Regions from separate parts of the Labrenzia sp. VG12 genome, predicted to be linked through region 1. Evidence: predicted binding sites of a transcription regulator. Region 1 holds the regulator's gene; each other region holds the start of a gene.
What was found. The regulator LexA, encoded in region 1, represses DNA repair genes until DNA is damaged. The targets are predictions, from matches to a motif close to TGTTCNNNNTGTGTTCNG.
Positions count from the first base shown of each region.

Region 2: the regulator LexA is predicted to act here: its motif matches at 1,932-1,949, upstream of uvrA (excinuclease ABC subunit UvrA).
Region 3: the regulator LexA is predicted to act here: its motif matches at 1,972-1,989, upstream of recA (recombinase RecA).
Region 4: the regulator LexA is predicted to act here: its motif matches at 1,191-1,208, upstream of CHH27_RS25910 (PA0069 family radical SAM protein).

Region 1 covers NZ_CP022529.1:1,458,639-1,462,927, forward strand. Annotated here, with positions in the region: gene CHH27_RS06700 (acyl-CoA synthetase) at 1-834, shown strand, start outside; gene CHH27_RS06705 (hypothetical protein) at 831-1,706, shown strand; gene lexA (transcriptional repressor LexA) at 1,844-2,554, shown strand; gene CHH27_RS06715 (ComEC/Rec2 family competence protein) at 2,572-4,289, opposite strand, start outside.
Region 2 covers NZ_CP022529.1:1,180,224-1,184,512, forward strand. Annotated here, with positions in the region: gene uvrA (excinuclease ABC subunit UvrA) at 1-1,742, opposite strand, end outside; gene CHH27_RS27555 (hypothetical protein) at 2,005-2,292, shown strand; gene CHH27_RS05385 (single-stranded DNA-binding protein) at 2,315-2,872, shown strand; gene CHH27_RS05390 (hypothetical protein) at 2,921-3,397, opposite strand; gene CHH27_RS05395 (murein L,D-transpeptidase) at 3,888-4,289, shown strand, end outside.
Region 3 covers NZ_CP022529.1:2,058,574-2,062,862, forward strand. Annotated here, with positions in the region: gene alaS (alanine--tRNA ligase) at 1-513, opposite strand, end outside; gene recA (recombinase RecA) at 784-1,854, opposite strand; gene CHH27_RS09665 (PfkB family carbohydrate kinase) at 2,187-3,128, shown strand; gene CHH27_RS09670 (pseudouridine-5'-phosphate glycosidase) at 3,218-4,147, shown strand; gene CHH27_RS09675 (DUF3772 domain-containing protein) at 4,153-4,289, opposite strand, start outside.
Region 4 covers NZ_CP022529.1:5,612,136-5,616,424, reverse strand. Annotated here, with positions in the region: gene CHH27_RS25915 (ABC transporter substrate-binding protein) at 276-1,112, shown strand; gene CHH27_RS25910 (PA0069 family radical SAM protein) at 1,275-2,369, shown strand; gene CHH27_RS25905 (ribonuclease HII) at 2,413-3,066, shown strand; gene CHH27_RS25900 (GNAT family N-acetyltransferase) at 3,078-3,545, shown strand; gene CHH27_RS25895 (DUF4279 domain-containing protein) at 3,979-4,289, opposite strand, start outside.

The DNA of each region.
Region 1 (4,289 bases):
GCGTTTGAGCTGATCCAACAGCACAAGGTCTCCAACCTGTTCACGGTCCCGACCATCGTCAAACGACTGGTCGAGGATCCGGCGGTAGACCGATACGACCATTCCAGCCTGCGCCATGTGATTTATGCAGGTGCGCCCATGTATCGGGAGGACCAGAAAACAGCTCTGAAGAAACTCGGGTCCGTGCTCGTCCAGTACTATGGGCTAGGCGAAGTCACCGGGAACATCACCGTGCTCAGGCCACAGGACCACGTTCTGGAGGACGGTCCAACCGCCCGCCTAGGCACCTGCGGCACGGAACGCACCGGCATCGAGGTCTCCATTCAGGATGACGACGGCAACATCCTGGCTCCTCATCAGACCGGAGAAGTCTGTGTTATCGGTGCCGCGGTCTGCGCCGGGTACCTGGAAGATGAAGCGGCGAATGCCAAATCGTTTCGCAATGGCTGGTTCCGTACAGGCGACATCGGCCACATGGATGAGGCGCGGTTCCTCTATCTGACCGGTCGTGCCTCGGACATGTATATCTCAGGCGGATCCAACGTCTATCCGAAGGAAGTGGAAGAGGTCCTCCTGACACACCCTGAGATTTCCGAAGTAGCGATTCTGGGCATCCCTGATCCGGAGTGGGGGGAAATCGGACTGGCGGTCTGTGTACCCGTGGACGGGTCTTCACCCGATCCCGCCGAGCTCGCCGATTTTCTGAACGGTCAGGTGGCCCGCTACAAGATGCCGGCACGCTACCTCTTCATTGAGGAGATGCCGACCAGCGCCTATGGCAAGATCACCAAGAAGCTGGTCCGTGACCATTTGACTGAAAAAGGGCTGCTATGAGACGCCCTGCCCCACAGTCCCTTGCCGAAATCCGTCATCCGGGCCCCAAGGCGGCAGACCGGCGCCCCTTCGTTCCTTGTGCAGCTGAAGCCGTTTCCTTCAAGATCGCCTCTGACCGCCCTCTGCTGGAGGCGCTGGGCCACTGGGCCGAAGCGGAAAGCATTGATTCCGCCATCTTGAATCTCGGCGGTGTTGCCCTGGCTCCATTCGACTACGTCATGCCGGACAGGGCCGTAGATGATCGTCATGCAGCCTGGTACAGCGACACCCGCTCCTGCGAGAAAGCACGGCTTGAGGAAGCCGTTGCCGTGCTCGGTTGGCGCGACGGTGGCTGGTTCGCCCACATCCATGCCTTTTGGCACGAAGGCGGACAGAAGCGACTGGGACACCTCCTGCCAGACACATTGACCTTGGCAAGTACAAGTACGCTCACCGGTTATGGTCTCAAGGGAGCCCGGTTCGAGGCAGCCTTCGATCCGGAAACAGAGTTCACCCTGTTCCGCGTCAAGGAAACCGGAAGCCGCCAGAGCGAATTGCCAAGAAATGCCCTGATCACGACCCTGGCGCCTTTCGAGGACCTTCACCATAGTGTCGAGAGCCTTGCTGCAACGCTCGGCACGCCGGCATACGAGATCCTGGGGCTCGGCAGCTTTGCTGGCGCAGCCTTTCTCGACACGCCGCCGATGACGGGCCTCATATCGGAAATCCTGTTGGGCCCGGGAGCCGGGTCCCCGAAAGGCAGAGGACTGTCGATCCCTGTGCGCTGCGTCGATCTTGACGGCAATCATCACCAGGGAACGGTCGTCGCAGGTCAGGCCCCGACGCTGGTGACATGCGAACTCCTCATCCGGGCGGAGGACCCTTCCCCATGAAACACGCAGGGTAACCACTTGAGCGCTTGATCGGACAGAGGGAACAGTAAGAGAACATTTACCCTTGCAGAACACAATGAGAACAGGTACTGTGTTCTTGATTTGTACCAGCCCATTCTGCGGTAGGGGATGCCGATATGCTGACGCGCAAGCAGTACGAACTGCTCATGTTCATTCATGAACGACTGAAGGAAACCGGTGTTCCGCCGTCTTTTGATGAAATGAAGGATGCGCTGGACCTCAGATCCAAGTCCGGCATTCATCGTCTCATCACAGCGCTCGAAGAGCGTGGCTTCATCCGGCGCCTGCCCAACAGGGCCCGCGCCATGGAAGTTGTCCGCCTGCCAGACTCAATCGCACCCGGCCTTGGCGCCCCGCGGCCGCGGGGCAGCTTCTCGCCAGAAGTCATCGAAGGCTCTCTCGGCAAGCCGGAGGCCCCTAAACCGGTCGAAGAACCAGTCGCCGCCGGAACCGAGATCCCCGTAATGGGCCGTATCGCGGCCGGTGTGCCGATCGAGGCGATCCAGACACACAGTCATTCGATCACCGTGCCACCGGAACTGCTTGGCAAAGGGGAGCATTATGCCCTGGAAGTCCGCGGCGACTCCATGATCGAGGCCGGCATCCTTGATGGCGACACGGTGCTGATCCGCAGGACGGACAGTGCCGACAGCGGTGATATCGTGGTCGCTCTTGTGGATGACGAGGAAGCAACGCTGAAGCGCCTGCGCAAAAAAGGCGCCTCGATTGCTCTTGAGGCCGCAAACCCGGCTTACGAAACGCGTATTTTCGGCCCGGGACGCGTACGCGTTCAGGGACGTCTGGTGGCCCTCTTCCGACAGTATTGATCTGTCCCGAAAGCCGGTCACCGGGTCTTGTTGCCCTCTGATCGCCGGAGACTGTCATAGGTCACAGTCCCCGGAAGATGCCAGGCTCGTGGCGGGTCTGGAATGGCATGAACCAGGCGCTCAATGATGGCGGTTCTGCCATTTTCAACTTCAGTTTCGTTGCCGCGGCCACGCGCGGTGGCCTCGAGGGCCGGTCCCCTCGATGTCCGGCTTGAGAGCCAGATGGCCACAGCTCCGCGTCGTGCTCTGATCACCTGGTCAATCACGAGATCTGCGCCGCAACTCTCCGGAACGATAAAATCGCTCACGATAAGATCGGCATGTTGACAGTCATCTGCCAATGCGTCCAGTGTTTTGGGAACGGCGATATGGACAGGCTCCGCCTTGCCCGTCGCCGCCTCTTCTGCGTTCTTGCCAAAAGCGCGGATGACGCATCCTTGTGCGTCACACCGCCTCTGAGGCGCTGTCATCCTGCGCGACTCAAGCGCCCGCGACGGAATACCTTCAGCCTGAAACCAGAGTTCCGTCGCAAAGGAACTTCTCCGGCCTGAATACCGAAGGTTGCCTTCTGCATCCCGAGCGGCAAGTGATCCGCCCTTTGCCGCGATCTGAAGATCGGGCGGCCTCGTTTGCGCTGCCGAAACCACTCCGCCTGCAAACAACAGCGCTGCGACAAGACGCAGACGCCCCGGCAACAAAAGGCCGGCGAACAGGGAGCCGAGAAGCAACAGGGCGGCCACTGCATCCAGTTTGCCGACAGCGCCCTGCCCTGCGTCCAGGGCGGAAGTGAACTCGGCCACGTCGAGAAGGACCGAAATCCCGAATGACATGACAGTCAACGGAAGCTCCGCCAGACCGAATGGCATCAACACCAGCGCAAGAACGCCCATCGGCATCACCAGCAAGGTGAAAACAGGCATGCCAAGCAAATTCCCGACAAGACCATAAGGTGCAACACGGCCAAAGTGATGTGCGCCGATTATCCCTGTGGCAAGCCCGGCAACCAGAGCAGTCACGAACAGGCCCGCCCCCCAGGCACCAACCGACCTGACAATGCGGGCTCGGAGGCTCTGATCGCGGGTCATTCCCTGAAAATCTGTTCCCCGACGCCGCCAGAGCTCATAAACAGCGACAAGACAAATGACCGCCGCAAAAGACATCTGAAATCCAGGGAAAAACAGTCGCTCGGGCGCAAGCATCAACAGTACCAGGGCGGCCAGTGCAACACTGCGCAGGGTCAGGCCGCGTCGCCCCGCCAGGATACCCAGAAAGACGAGGGCAATCATCAGGTAGGAACGCTGGGTGGCGACGCTCGCCCCTGACAGGAGCAGATAGAACGTTGCCGCGAGAAGCGCTGCGACAGCCGCCCACTTGTGCGTCGGCCAGCGCAGGGAAAGGGCTGGAACCAAGGCCAGGAGCAGCAGGACCCCACCATAGGTTCCACCGGCAAAAAGTGCCATGTGAAGACCGGAGATCGCGAGAATATGAGCAAGGCCGGAAGCCCGCAGCGCTTCCTCCTGTTCTTCGGTGATCCCGCTGCGGTCTCCAACGAGCAGGGCGACAACCAAAGCCGTTTCCGGCCGGTCCCCAAGATCAGTTCGAATGCGGTTCGCAAGGTCACTGCGCACCCTCGCCACCATGGCGGCAACGCACAGCTTCAGGCCACCTTCGACCACCCCAAGCACCTCGGCGGGACCAAAACTGAAACCTGTCGCACCGATTTGCATGAAATAGG
Region 2 (4,289 bases), 280 kb from region 1:
TAATCGGCCGTCAGGACGGCATCTTCGTCATGTTCCACGACAATCACGGTGTTGCCGAGGTCGCGCAGGTGCTTCAGCGTTTCCAGAAGCCGGGCATTGTCGCGCTGATGCAGGCCAATGGACGGTTCGTCGAGAACGTAAAGCACACCGGTGAGCCCGGATCCGATCTGGGAGGCCAGACGAATGCGCTGGCTTTCACCGCCGGACAGCGTGCCGGAGGCCCGTGACAGGGTCAGGTATTCCAGTCCGACATCATTGAGAAACTTCAGGCGTTCGCGGATTTCCTTCAGGATGCGGCCGGCAATCTCGGTCTGTTTTTCATTGAGCTGGCCCGGCAGCGTTTCAAACCAGTCGCTGGCCTGGCGGATGGAGTATTCGGTCACTTCTCCGATGTGCTTGCCGGCGATTTTCACGGCCAGTGCTTCCGGTTTCAGGCGGAAGCCGTTGCAGGCCGGGCAGGCGTGGTCCGACTGGAAGCGGGCCAGTTCTTCCCGCACCCAGGTCGATTCCGTTTCGCGCCAGCGCCGTTCAATATTGCCGATGACACCTTCAAAGGTCTTCTCAGTCCGGTAGGAGCGGACGCCGTCGTCATAAACAAACTCGATCGCGGTCTTGCCCGTGCCGTGCAAGATCGCGTCCTGAACCTCTGCGGGAAGGTCCTTCCAGGGCGTTGCCATGGAGACGTCAAAGTGACTGCACAAGGCCTCCAGGGTCTGGGCATAATAAGGGGAGGTGGAACCGGTCTTGGCCCAGGGCAGCACGGCCCCTTCGCGCAGCGACAGGGAATGATCCGGAACGACCAGGTCTTCCTCGAACGCAAGGGTCGTGCCCAGGCCGTCACAGGTTGGGCAGGCGCCGAAAGGGTTGTTGAACGAAAAGAGGCGCGGTTCGATTTCCGCAATGGTGAAACCGGACACCGGGCAGGCAAACTTCTCAGAGAAGATAAGCCGCTCCGGGTCGCCGTTCTCGTCGGTCTTGTCGGCAAATTCGGCGATGGCGATGCCGTCGGCGAGCTTCAGCGCCGTTTCGAGGGAATCTGCAAGCCGGCCGGCGATATCATCGCGCACGACAAGCCGGTCCACGACCACATCGATGTCGTGCTTGAACTTCTTGTCGAGGGCAGGGGCATCGGCAATCTCATAGAAGGTGCCGTCGATCTTGACCCGCTGAAAGCCCTTCTTCATGAGTTCGGCCAGCTCTTTGCGGTATTCGCCCTTGCGGCCGCGGACCATTGGGGCCAGCAGATAAAGTCTTGCACCTTCGTCCAGGGCAAGCACACGATCGACCATCTGGCTGACTGTCTGGCTTACGATCGGCAGTCCCGTGGCGGGTGAATAGGGAATGCCGACGCGCGCGAACAACAGGCGCATATAGTCATAGATTTCGGTCACGGTGCCGACGGTGGACCGCGGGTTCCGGGACGTTGTCTTCTGCTCGATCGAAATGGCCGGAGACAGGCCATCGATCTGGTCGACATCCGGTTTCTGCATCATTTCCAGAAACTGCCGGGCATAGGCCGACAGGCTTTCCACATACCGGCGTTGGCCTTCGGCATAGATCGTGTCGAAAGCCAGGGAAGACTTGCCCGACCCGGACAGACCGGTCATCACGATGAGCTTGTTGCGCGGCAGATCGAGATCGACCCCCTTCAGGTTATGTTCCCTTGCGCCACGAATGCTGAGCATCTTGGTGGGGTCGTTTTTCCAGCTGTCATCCGGCTTTGCGCCTTTGGATGTCGTCATTGCCATTCTTCCTGATCTTCTGCGTGACGCCGTCAACAACGTCGCGGACGCCTGGATGTGAGGTCACCAAACCGTCCGTTTGCACCGATATAGCAGTTTCGCGCTGCGCTTCCAGCAGGGCGTGGTCGAGTGGCAGCAAATTCCGGCTTTCCCTGCATCGACCAATTGAATCGGTTGTACAGAAGTGATAAGAACAAAACAAGTACATAGCCCAGGTTGCGTCAGGAAGATCTCCGCTGCAGCGGTGCCGAAGCGTGACGCGGTGAGCCTTGTCGTCCTGACAAAAAAATTGACGCAGGGGAACAAAAGCGGGGCAAACTGTAACGAGGTGCAATCAGGGGTGGTGGTGCTGCTGCCGAAACTGTTGCCTCGGCAAGGATTGTCAGTCCTTCGACCGGTGCTGCCTTGTGGAAAATGGGTGAAGGTGCCGGAAAATGAAGGCGAGGCGGTTGGCGGGCCGCTAGGGTTCTGGTTTCTAGCAGCAAGGCTGGCAGCGCAAGGAAACAAGATAATGAACGGCCGGATTGCAGAGGCGGTTCGGCAGCGCTGAAAGAGAACAACAGGAGTGCAGAATGGCGGGCAGCGTCAACAAAGTCATCTTGGTCGGCAATCTTGGGGCCGATCCGGAAATTCGGCGAACCCAGGACGGGCGACCGATCGCCAATCTGCGGATCGCTACGTCAGAATCCTGGCGCGACCGGAACAGCGGCGAACGTCGCGAGAAAACGGAGTGGCACCGTGTGGTGATCTTCAACGAAGGTCTTTGCAAGGTTGCCGAGAGTTACCTGCGCAAGGGATCCAAGGTCTATCTCGAAGGCCAGTTGCAGACACGCAAATGGCAGGACCAATCCGGTCAGGACAGGTATTCCACGGAAGTGGTCCTGCAGGGTTTCAATTCAAACCTCACCATGCTGGATGGCCGCGGTGAAGGTGCCGGTGCCGGCGGCGGTCTTCCGGACTATGGCAATGACAGCCAGGGCGGCGGCGGAGGCGGCTTCGGTGGCGGCTCTGGTGGCAGCTTCGGCGGTGGCGGAAGCGGCGGCGGCTATGGCAGCGGTTCCAGCGGTGGTGGTTATGGCGGTCCCTCCGGTGGCGGCGGCGGCCCGATGGATGACGAAATTCCGTTCTGATTTGACACGCTTTGCCGGATGGCCGCATGAGGCCGTCCGGTTTCCAGTTTAGCCGCCGATTGTTGGATCATAAGGCGTGCGCGGATCATCCACGCCGCCATAATATTCTTTCGGTGTGCCGAGGCCGCAGTGATAAACGGCTTCTTCTGCACTCGTGTTGCCGCCTGTGATCGGCGCGCCGTTATAATGCGCCAGCTCGTGAATGAGCGTTGCAAGCACCATCCAGCGCCCCATGTTGAACGCCCGGTCTCCAACGGCGATTTCCCCGGATGGGGCATGGATCTCTCCGTGCAGCGGCGAGATCGTCGGTCCGTAATTGACCCAGATGCGACTGTCGTTGATGAGACTGGTCAGGCTGCGGCCCTTCGGCAGCGTTCGGAAATAGGCGTTACAGGACGGGTTGTTCTGCACCATTTTGAACAGCTTGGACCGCGCCCATTTCAGTTGTGAATACTGCGAGGCGTTGAACTTCTTGTATTTCAAGACGGGCGACACATGATCTCCGACATTGAACTGGAACGGCATCTTTCACTCCGGCGGAACGTTCACGTTCTTGTGAGCCAGGTTATAGGCTGGCCGATCTGAAGCAGTCGTGATGCTTGTCACGTCAGCGCCGAATGTCCGGAGGTCGGCTACAATCCCGGCCTCTTCCTGACAGGCCTTGCCAGTTTTCGCCTAATGAAATCGACTTTTAGCTGTAGGGCGAGTAGCGGTTCTATTTTAGGGTGGTGTGGACGCGGCAATATCGTCACACCGACGTGATTTCAAAAGCTGTGTATGACACTTGGCCTTAACCGACTGCACAAGCCTGTTGTAGTATTAACCCCTATCCGCAGGTCATTTGAGCTGGTTGGGCCCATTGGGCCGAGAGCCGCTGCGGAACAGGGTCCTTCACTGCCACCAGCGCCAGACAGCGCGGCGGCATGGATTGGATGCCAAGGCAGGGAAAATTTACGGCTGGTCACGGCGGGCGTGGTGACGGGTCTCAACGATTAAAACATTTCGGATGTTGGCAATGCGCGCAAGAAACAAAAGAGACTTTGGACGGGAACGAGACACCGGGTTGACCCTGCCGGAAAGGCGGAGAGGGACAGTCTTCGGGCAGTCTCTGAAAGTTGCCCTGACAGCATCGGTGCTTGCCACCGGGTTCAGCGTCACGACAGTCGACACAGCCAGTGCGCAGAATTTCTTCCAGCGCCTGTTCAATCCGGAACAGCAGCGCCGTGCCCAGGAGCAGCAACGCCAGGAACAGCTGCGCCAGCAGGCGACCCGGGTAAAGGTTTCTGCGCCGCGCTATTTGAACTACACGGCGGACGCCTGGAAAAAGGTTTCTCTTGCCGAGCTGTCGGAGAAGAAGACGGCGGAAGTCCAGCCGTCTGAAACCGATGGAACGGATCTGGAAACCCAGTCGGCTCAG
Region 3 (4,289 bases), 600 kb from region 1:
GGGCCCGCAAGGTCCGGTGTCGCCCATGGACCAGAAATTGTCCGAGGTCGGAATGCGGATGATCCGGTCTTCGCTGAGACCGGCAATCTTCTTCCAGAGATCGAACGCCTGGTCGTCCTCGGCATAGACCGTCACCAGCAGCTTGTCGGCCGGCAAGCCGTATTCCCTGGTGATCAGGTTCCAGGCGAGCTCGATGGCACGGTCCTTGAAATAGTCACCGAAGGAAAAATTGCCCAGCATCTCGAAGAACGTGTGGTGCCGGGCGGTGTAACCGACATTGTCGAGATCATTGTGCTTGCCGCCAGCACGCACCACCTTCTGGGCCGTGACCGCTCGAGAATAGTCGCGCTTTTCCAGGCCGGTAAAGACGTTCTTGAACTGGTTCATGCCTGCATTGGCAAACATCAGCGTGGGATCGTTGCGCGGCACCAGAGGTCCGGACTCGACCACCTCGTGATCGTTTTTCTGAAAGTAGTCCAGAAAGGCGGAGCGGATTTCATTAACGCCGGTCATTCAGGTCTCGCATCGGTCCAAAGCCCTTCGGATCGGGCCGGTTGTAAATCTTTGGAAGCCCCGATCCCGTAGACGGATCGCGGCCGGAACAGCCTTTTAACTTTGCGCTTTTGCGCTGTCCAGCAATTGCGGCGACGTTGTGCCCGTCAAGCCAAACTCCGTGGCCTGCAGGGGCTATGAAATTCAAAAGGCCCCTTCCCGAAAATCGGGAAAGGGCCTCTGGAAGGCCGACCTTGGGCCGGCATAACTCAAACGGAAACGGACAGGGCTCTATTCGCCCGCGTCTTCGTCGCCACCCGCCGGGTCGATAATCGCATCGGCGATGAGACCTGCATTCTGACGGATCGCAAGTTCAATCTCGTCGGCGACTTCCGGATTGTCTCTCAGGAACTGTTTGGCATTCTCTCGCCCCTGTCCGAGACGCTGGCTGTTGTAGGAGAACCAGGCGCCGGACTTCTCGACGATATTGCCCTTGACGCCCAGATCGATCAGTTCCCCGACCTTTGACACGCCTTCGCCGTAGATGATGTCGAATTCCACCTGACGGAAAGGCGGCGCCAGCTTGTTCTTCACCACCTTGACGCGGGTGTGGTTGCCGACGACTTCATCACGGTCCTTGAGGGAACCGATGCGACGAATATCAAGACGGACCGACGCATAGAATTTCAGGGCATTGCCGCCGGTGGTGGTCTCCGGAGAGCCGAACATCACACCGATTTTCATGCGGATCTGGTTGATGAAGATGACCATGCAGTTCGACTTTGAAATCGATGCGGTCAGTTTGCGAAGCGCCTGGCTCATCAGGCGTGCCTGCATGCCCGGCAGGCTGTCGCCCATCTCGCCTTCAAGCTCGGCCTTCGGTGTCAGGGCGGCAACGGAATCGATCACCAGAACGTCAATCGCCCCGGACCGGACCAGCGTATCGGCAATTTCCAGCGCCTGTTCGCCGGCATCGGGCTGCGAGATCAGGAGATTGTCAATATCCACCCCCAGCTTGCGGGCGTAGATCGGGTCGAGCGCGTGTTCCGCATCGACAAAAGCGCAAATGCCGCCATTCTTCTGGGCTTCGGCCACCGTGTGCAGCGCCAGCGTGGTCTTACCCGACGATTCAGGGCCGTAGATTTCAACAATTCGCCCCCGTGGCAGGCCGCCGATCCCAAGGGCAATGTCAAGACCCAGAGACCCGGTTGAAACGGACTGGACCTCCACGGCCTGGCCCTGGCCCATCTTCATGATGGAGCCCTTGCCAAAGGCGCGTTCGATCTGGCTGAGCGCTGCATCAAGCGCTTTTGTCTTATCCATCTGGCTGCTTTCTACGAGACGAAGTGTACTTTGTGACATGGCTCACGCTCCTTATTCCACGATGGACGCGCTGTTTCAATGAGAGCCTTTGTACACATTTTGTTCTCTTTTTTCAAGTCGGCAAAACCGTTTGGTATTAAAATGGAAATGCGTGTTTGTTTCCAATATGTTCTCATCAACGCTGACAGAAACTGACGCAGCGTCAACAAAAAACGGAACATCTCGTGATTCTGTCTTTCGGCAGAATCATGTGAACTGCCCGGCACGCTTGCCGCCCCGATGCTAATCTGCTAGCCCGCGCTGTTCTGAAGTTGAGTGCCGCAAATGCCAGTACCTGGCTGATCGGCCCCCGAAAAGAGATCCTGCCGGACGTGACCGACACGAAGCCCTTTCCCGTCATTGCCATTGGCGCAATTCATTACGACACGATTGCCCATGCCAGCGAGACCATCCGGCCGGAAACCTCGACCCCTGCCCGATTTGCCGCCAAACCGGGCGGCGTCGCAACCAATCTCGCCAGGTCTCTGTCCCGGCTTGGTGTATCCGTTCGCCTGGTGGGCGCCGTCGGCGACGATGGTGCGGCCCGCGAACTCAGCCGGCAGTTGACAGGCGAAGGCCTCCAGCTTGAAACCGTGCCGCGATCGGGATTTGCAACCGGTCAATATCTCGCACTTCACGATCCGTCCGGCGCACTCGCGGCGGCCTGCGTGGATGACAGGGTGCTCGCCGAAGCTCCGGCCGATCTGTTTGACAGTCTCCTGGCGAAACTCACCGCAGACATGCCGACCGAAACGCTCTGGTTTGCAGATGCCAACCTGCCCGCCGACATGCTGCGCCGTCTTGTCACCCAGATCCGTCCCGCCCGGTTGATCGCCAATGCCGTCTCCGAGGCGAAGGCGATCCGATTGAAGCCACTATTGGCCGACCTCGATTGCCTGATGCTCAATCGCGGCGAAGCCATCGCCCTGACGGACCTGCCGCGGGACGCCGCCGCCGAGGACCTCGTCTCCGCTCTGGTCACCTCGGGCTTGAACCGGTTTGTGCTCACCAGCGGGGCCGAAGACGTCATGGTTCTGGAAGATGGCGCGGTCAGCAGGTTCCGCCCGAAGGCAACCCGGATCACCGACGTGACCGGCGCCGGAGATGCGCTCATGGCCGGCACGCTTGCGGCGCTGGCCAGAGGCAGGAACCTGACGGCTGCCATGCCCTTCGGCCTTGCTGCGGCCGCCCTGACCCTGTCCAGCACCGGTGCGCTTGCCGAAGGACTTTCATGGCAGGCGCTTCACCAATTTGACCAAACGGACAAAATCTGATCTTGGCGCCCTGCCTGGCGCCGCCTATAAGACAGCCAACTCCGTCCGGCTGAAAACCGCCGGACCAACGAACCAGAAAGGCTACTCCTGTGACCAGCCCTGCCCCGGCCGCGCTTGCGGATCTGATTGTTTACAACGACGAAGTCCGTGACGCCCTGTCGACCGGCAAACCGGTCGTTGCCCTGGAATCCACCATCATCACCCACGGCATGCCGTTTCCGAAAAACGTCGAGACGGCACGACAGGTCGAGGCCGACATCCGGGCCGAAGGTGCCGTACCAGCGACCATCGCGCTGATGGACGGCAAGATCATGGTCGGACTGTCCGACGCGGATCTCGACCGCCTCGCCCAGGCCAAGGATGTGATGAAATGCTCGCGCGCCGATCTCACGTTTGCCCTGGCGACCGGCCGCTATGGCGCGACAACCGTGGCCGCGACCATGATGGCGGCACATGCTGCCGGCCTGAAAGTGTTTGCCACCGGCGGCATTGGCGGCGTTCACAAGGGCGCGGAACAGAGCTTCGATATTTCCGCAGACCTCGATGAACTCGGCCGTACGCCGGTCTGCGTCGTTTCCGCTGGCGCCAAGGCCCTGCTTGATATTCCCAAGACCCTGGAAGTGCTTGAAACCAAGGGCGTCCCGGTCATTGCCTATGGCACGGAAGAGCTGCCGGCATTCTGGTCACGCCAGAGCGGCCTTGCCGCGCCATACACCCTCAGCTCCGCTGAAGAGATCGGCGCGCTTTTGAAGATGCGGGAAACCTTTTCCGATCACGGCGGCGTCCTGATCGCCAACCCGGTGCCGGAGACGGACGAGATTCCGCGCTCTGAAATGACCAGCTACATCGATGCGGCCATCGCACAGGCCGAGACAGACGGCATCCGCGGCAAGGAAGTCACGCCATATGTTCTTGGCGCCATCCTTGATCTGACGGCAGGCCGCAGCCTCGACACCAACATCGCTCTTGTGCGCAACAATGCGCGGCTTGCAGCGCGCATTGCAGCCGAGCTGGTCTGATCCGTTCAGGAAGCCGGTGTCGGGCCGGCTTCCTGTTTGCGCTCCAGGAGCGCCAGAAGCTTGTCGATATCCTTGACGTGAAGATCCTGTTGCGGGAACGGGATCTCGATGCCGGCCTTGCCGAGCTCGTTGTAGATCGTGA
Region 4 (4,289 bases), 1.8 Mb from region 1:
CCTAATAATCAGGCGCCCAACATTCCAAACTCCGGACAGCGAGGCATAACTTACAATACCTTGAAAGCCGCAAACAGGATAAGGTCTTGCCAATACATCACATGACGCAAATCACCTGGTTCGGCTGTGACACCTCACCTTAAGGGCCCGGTTGAAAGAGCCAAGTGGCATTGGTGGGGGCACAACGTGGCCCCAAAGAACCGGACTGATGGCTTGTCGAACCGGAATTGACGTGCTGAAGTCCGGGACGATCAACACCAGACGTGGGAGCAGCAATGCCAATTGTGAACCGTGCCCTGTTCCGCCTCGTCATGATTGTGCGTCAGCGCCGGGTGCTGACGTGGACGGCCGGCTGGGTGCTGCCTCTGGTGCTGTTTGCAAATGCTGCCCTGGCGCGTGACCTGATCATTCTGGCAACGCCGGAAGAACCTTACAAATTCGTCGAAAACGGCGTTTACAAAGGCATTGATGTCGATGTCATCGATGAGGTCATGCGGCGGCTCGGTGTGACCTATTCCCTTGAACTGATCGAGTCCGGCACGCGGATCCAGCAAGAAGCCATGTCGGGCCGTGCCGACATGCTGCTCCTGTTCTCCAGGAAGCCGGAACGGATGGAGTTCCTCCACTATCCGGAAGAAAGCTACATCGATATCAGCTGGAACTTCTTTATCCGCGCTACGGATGAGGGCAAGATCGAATTCCGCGATTTTCAGGATCTCGCCGGGCTGCAGATCGGCATCACGCAGGATTTTTCCTATACGCCCGCGTTTCTGGAATCCGGGCTGAATTTTCAGACGGTGCCGCGCAATACGCTTCAGATCGGCATGCTGCTTGCCGGACGGACAGACGCCGTACCAATGAACACGATCAGTACCCTTTATGAAGAGAAAAAGGCCGGGCGGCTGGAAAAACTGTCCTATCTGGCGAAACCGCTGATCACCAAGCCCTATTACAACGTCTTTGCCAAAGCCTCCAGCTTTCCGGACATCGAGGGCCTGGTCGAGCGCTATGACGCAACCATCCGTGCCATGAAGGCCGACGGAACCCTGGACAGCATTCTGGTGAGATATCTCGGCGAACGGCACGTGGACAAAGTCAGCGGCGGCACATGAGAGTTGCGTCCTGAAGCGGTCTATGGAGCTGTGATTTCCAATTGAAGACCGACTTGCATTGCCTTTCCGACGTGATAATGTTCCCTTTATGTTCTCATCATAATCCGGATACGCCACGTGACGCTCAGGCCTGCTTTCAACGAGACTGCGAATACCGCCGATATTGGCCCGGGCACTTCGGATGCGGTCACTGTGGCCCAGGACCGCCGCCGGGGGCGCGCGGCTGCTCTCAACAAGAGCGGCCGCTTCGAGCCGCTTGAACGCGAAACCTTTGACGACGGCTGGGACAGCCTGGACGCGTTGCCGCCGCTCAAAACGGAAGTTCAGGAAGAGCGTGCGCGCACGATCATCACGCGAAACGAATCGCCGGACCTTTCTTTCGACCGGTCCATCAATCCCTACCGTGGCTGCGAGCACGGCTGCATCTACTGCTTTGCCCGGCCGAGCCATGCCTTCATGGGCCTGTCCCCCGGACTGGACTTCGAAACCCGTCTCTTTGCCAAGCCCAATGCGGCCCAGCTTCTGGAGCGGGAGCTGTCGCGGCCCGGCTATTCGCCGCGCGTGATCGCCATCGGCACCAATACCGATCCCTATCAGCCCCTGGAGCGGCACTACAAGCTGATGCGCGAGATCCTGGAGGTGCTCGACACCTATTCCCACCCCGTGGCGATTGTTACCAAGTCGGCGCTGGTGACACGAGATGTCGATATCCTGTCGCGCATGGCGGAGCGCAACCTTGTCAAGGTGGCGCTTTCCGTGACCACGCTGGACCGAAAACTGTGCCGGGCAATGGAACCGCGCGCCTCTGCCCCGCACAAACGCCTGGCTGCGATCAGAACCCTGAGCGAGGCGGGTATTCCGGCCTCCGTCATGATGGCTCCGGTGATCCCTGCCCTGACCGATAGTGAAATCGAGGCCCTTCTGGAAGCCGCGGCAGATCACGGTGCGAGCGAGGCCGCCTTTATCCTGCTGCGTTTGCCGCTTGAAGTTTCGGAACTCTTCCGCGACTGGCTTTTGCGCGAACGGCCGGACCGCTACCGCCATGTGATGAACCTGATCCGCTCGATGCGCGGTGGCAAGGATTATGACGCCAAGTGGGGCGAACGGATGCGCGGGCGCGGTCCCTATGCCGACCAGATCGCCAAACGGTTTTCGCTCGCCGCCAAGCGTTTCGGCCTCAATCTTCGCCGCCGGAAACTCAACACGGGAGACTTCGTGCCGCCTCAAAAAGGCGGTGTGCAACTGGATCTCTTCTGACAAAGCGCTTGTCTAACCTGATTGCGAGCGGCAGGTTGCAGAGATGGCTTTTACTCCGTCCCTCTTCGACCTCGCTTTTCCCGACAGTCCGGATCTGAAGATCGAGCGCAAACACGCCCAGGCTTTCAACGGACGGCTGTGTGGTGTCGACGAAGCCGGGCGCGGCCCCTGGGCCGGACCGGTCGTCACGGCTGCAGTGATCCTCGACTATGACAACCTTCCCGAGGGTCTGAACGATTCCAAGAAATTGACGGAAGCGCGCCGGGAGGAGCTGTTTGGCGCAATCGTTTCGAGCTCCGCGGTTTCGGTCGCCAGCGCGTCGCCCGCGACCATCGACCGACTGAACATCCGCACAGCTACGCTTTCTGCCATGGTCCGGGCGGTTCATCATCTTTCGACTGCGCCGGATTATGTGCTTGTTGACGGGCGCGACGTGCCCTCCGGGCTGCAACAGCCCGGCCAGGCCCTGATCAAGGGCGATGGCAGGTGCCTGTGCGTTGCAGCTGCCTCCATCGTTGCCAAGGTGACGCGGGACCGGATGATGGTGCAGCTGGAAAGGGACCTGCCCGGCTATGGCTTTGCCCAGCACAAGGGCTACGGCGTTCCGCAGCACCAGGCTGCCCTGCAGCTACTCGGCCCTTCCGCGCATCACAGAATGAGCTTCAAGCCGGTCAGGCTGTCGGCAGACACAGCATAGGGTCAGGACCTATGGCGATACCAACGGTTTCCCGGGTGAACGAGACGCATACGGCTGAGCTCCTGTCCCTGCAAAGAGAGGCCTATCAAAGCGAAGCTGCAATCTATCAGGACTGGACGATTGCGCCGCTGACCGAAACAGAAGACCAGTTCAGGCAGGCGCTTCAGAAACAGCATATTCTGGCCGCCTGGCTTGACGGGAGCATTGTGGGCTCCGTCCGGGCAGAGCTTATCGGCACAACTTGCCAGATTGGCAGATTGTTTGTCGCCCCGAAGATGCAAGGCAGAGGCATTGGCCGGCAATTGCTGATGGCCGCGGAAGCCGCCCACTCTTCCTCAACCCGTTTTCAGCTGTTTACCGGCAACAGGAGTGTGAAGAACCTCAAGCTCTATGAGCAGCTCGGCTACGTTCAGACCCATGAGCGTTTTCTCAATGACAAAATTACATTGACTGCACTGGAAAAACAGAGGCAGACCTGAAGCAACTGTCAAATTCTACAAGGTGTTGAAATTCTTTTCCTTGGCATCTGCATTGCACCCTGTCGTTAAATGCCAAGTTAACCAGCTTTTTTCAGATTTCGTTAAGGCGCCCCTTTGAGCATTGCTTGGACCCACTGATACCGGCCCACACTCACCGGGGGAATACGCACCATGTTCAATCAGGACTACGAAAAAGCCGTGACACTTCTTGCCCTGGGAGGTGTTGTCCTGTCCGCCGTACTCGTCTTTGCCTCCAGCGCCTATTTCTGACGAGGGCGTCCCCTTCCGACACATTGCAATTGCCTGCCGGGGTTCTGTCGCACAGGCTCTGGCGATCTTCTCCATCGCGGCTTTAAAAAACAGGGCGCCAGTTATCCAGGTCAAACAAACTTGCAACAATTCCGATCCGTCTTGTTGCGTTCTTGGCAAAAATCTAGCGCGTCACTTGTTCACGTAACGCGACCATTTCCTCGTGAAGATCACCGAATGGATAGAAATCGAAGTTGAAGGATATGCCCAGCGATGTTGCGCGCCTTTGCAGGTCGAATCTCAACTGCCAAGCAAAACTGGAATACACGAATGCGACACAGACAATCTCAGTCAGAAACGCGGATTGCAGCGACTGTAGGGCAGCCTTTTTTCGTTCAAGCTTGTTGAGCAGCGCTTCCACATGATCGGTGAGTGGATCCTGATCCGTCAATCCGCTGTCCAGCCTCCATTTCGAACTCCTGCGAAAATGTTTTC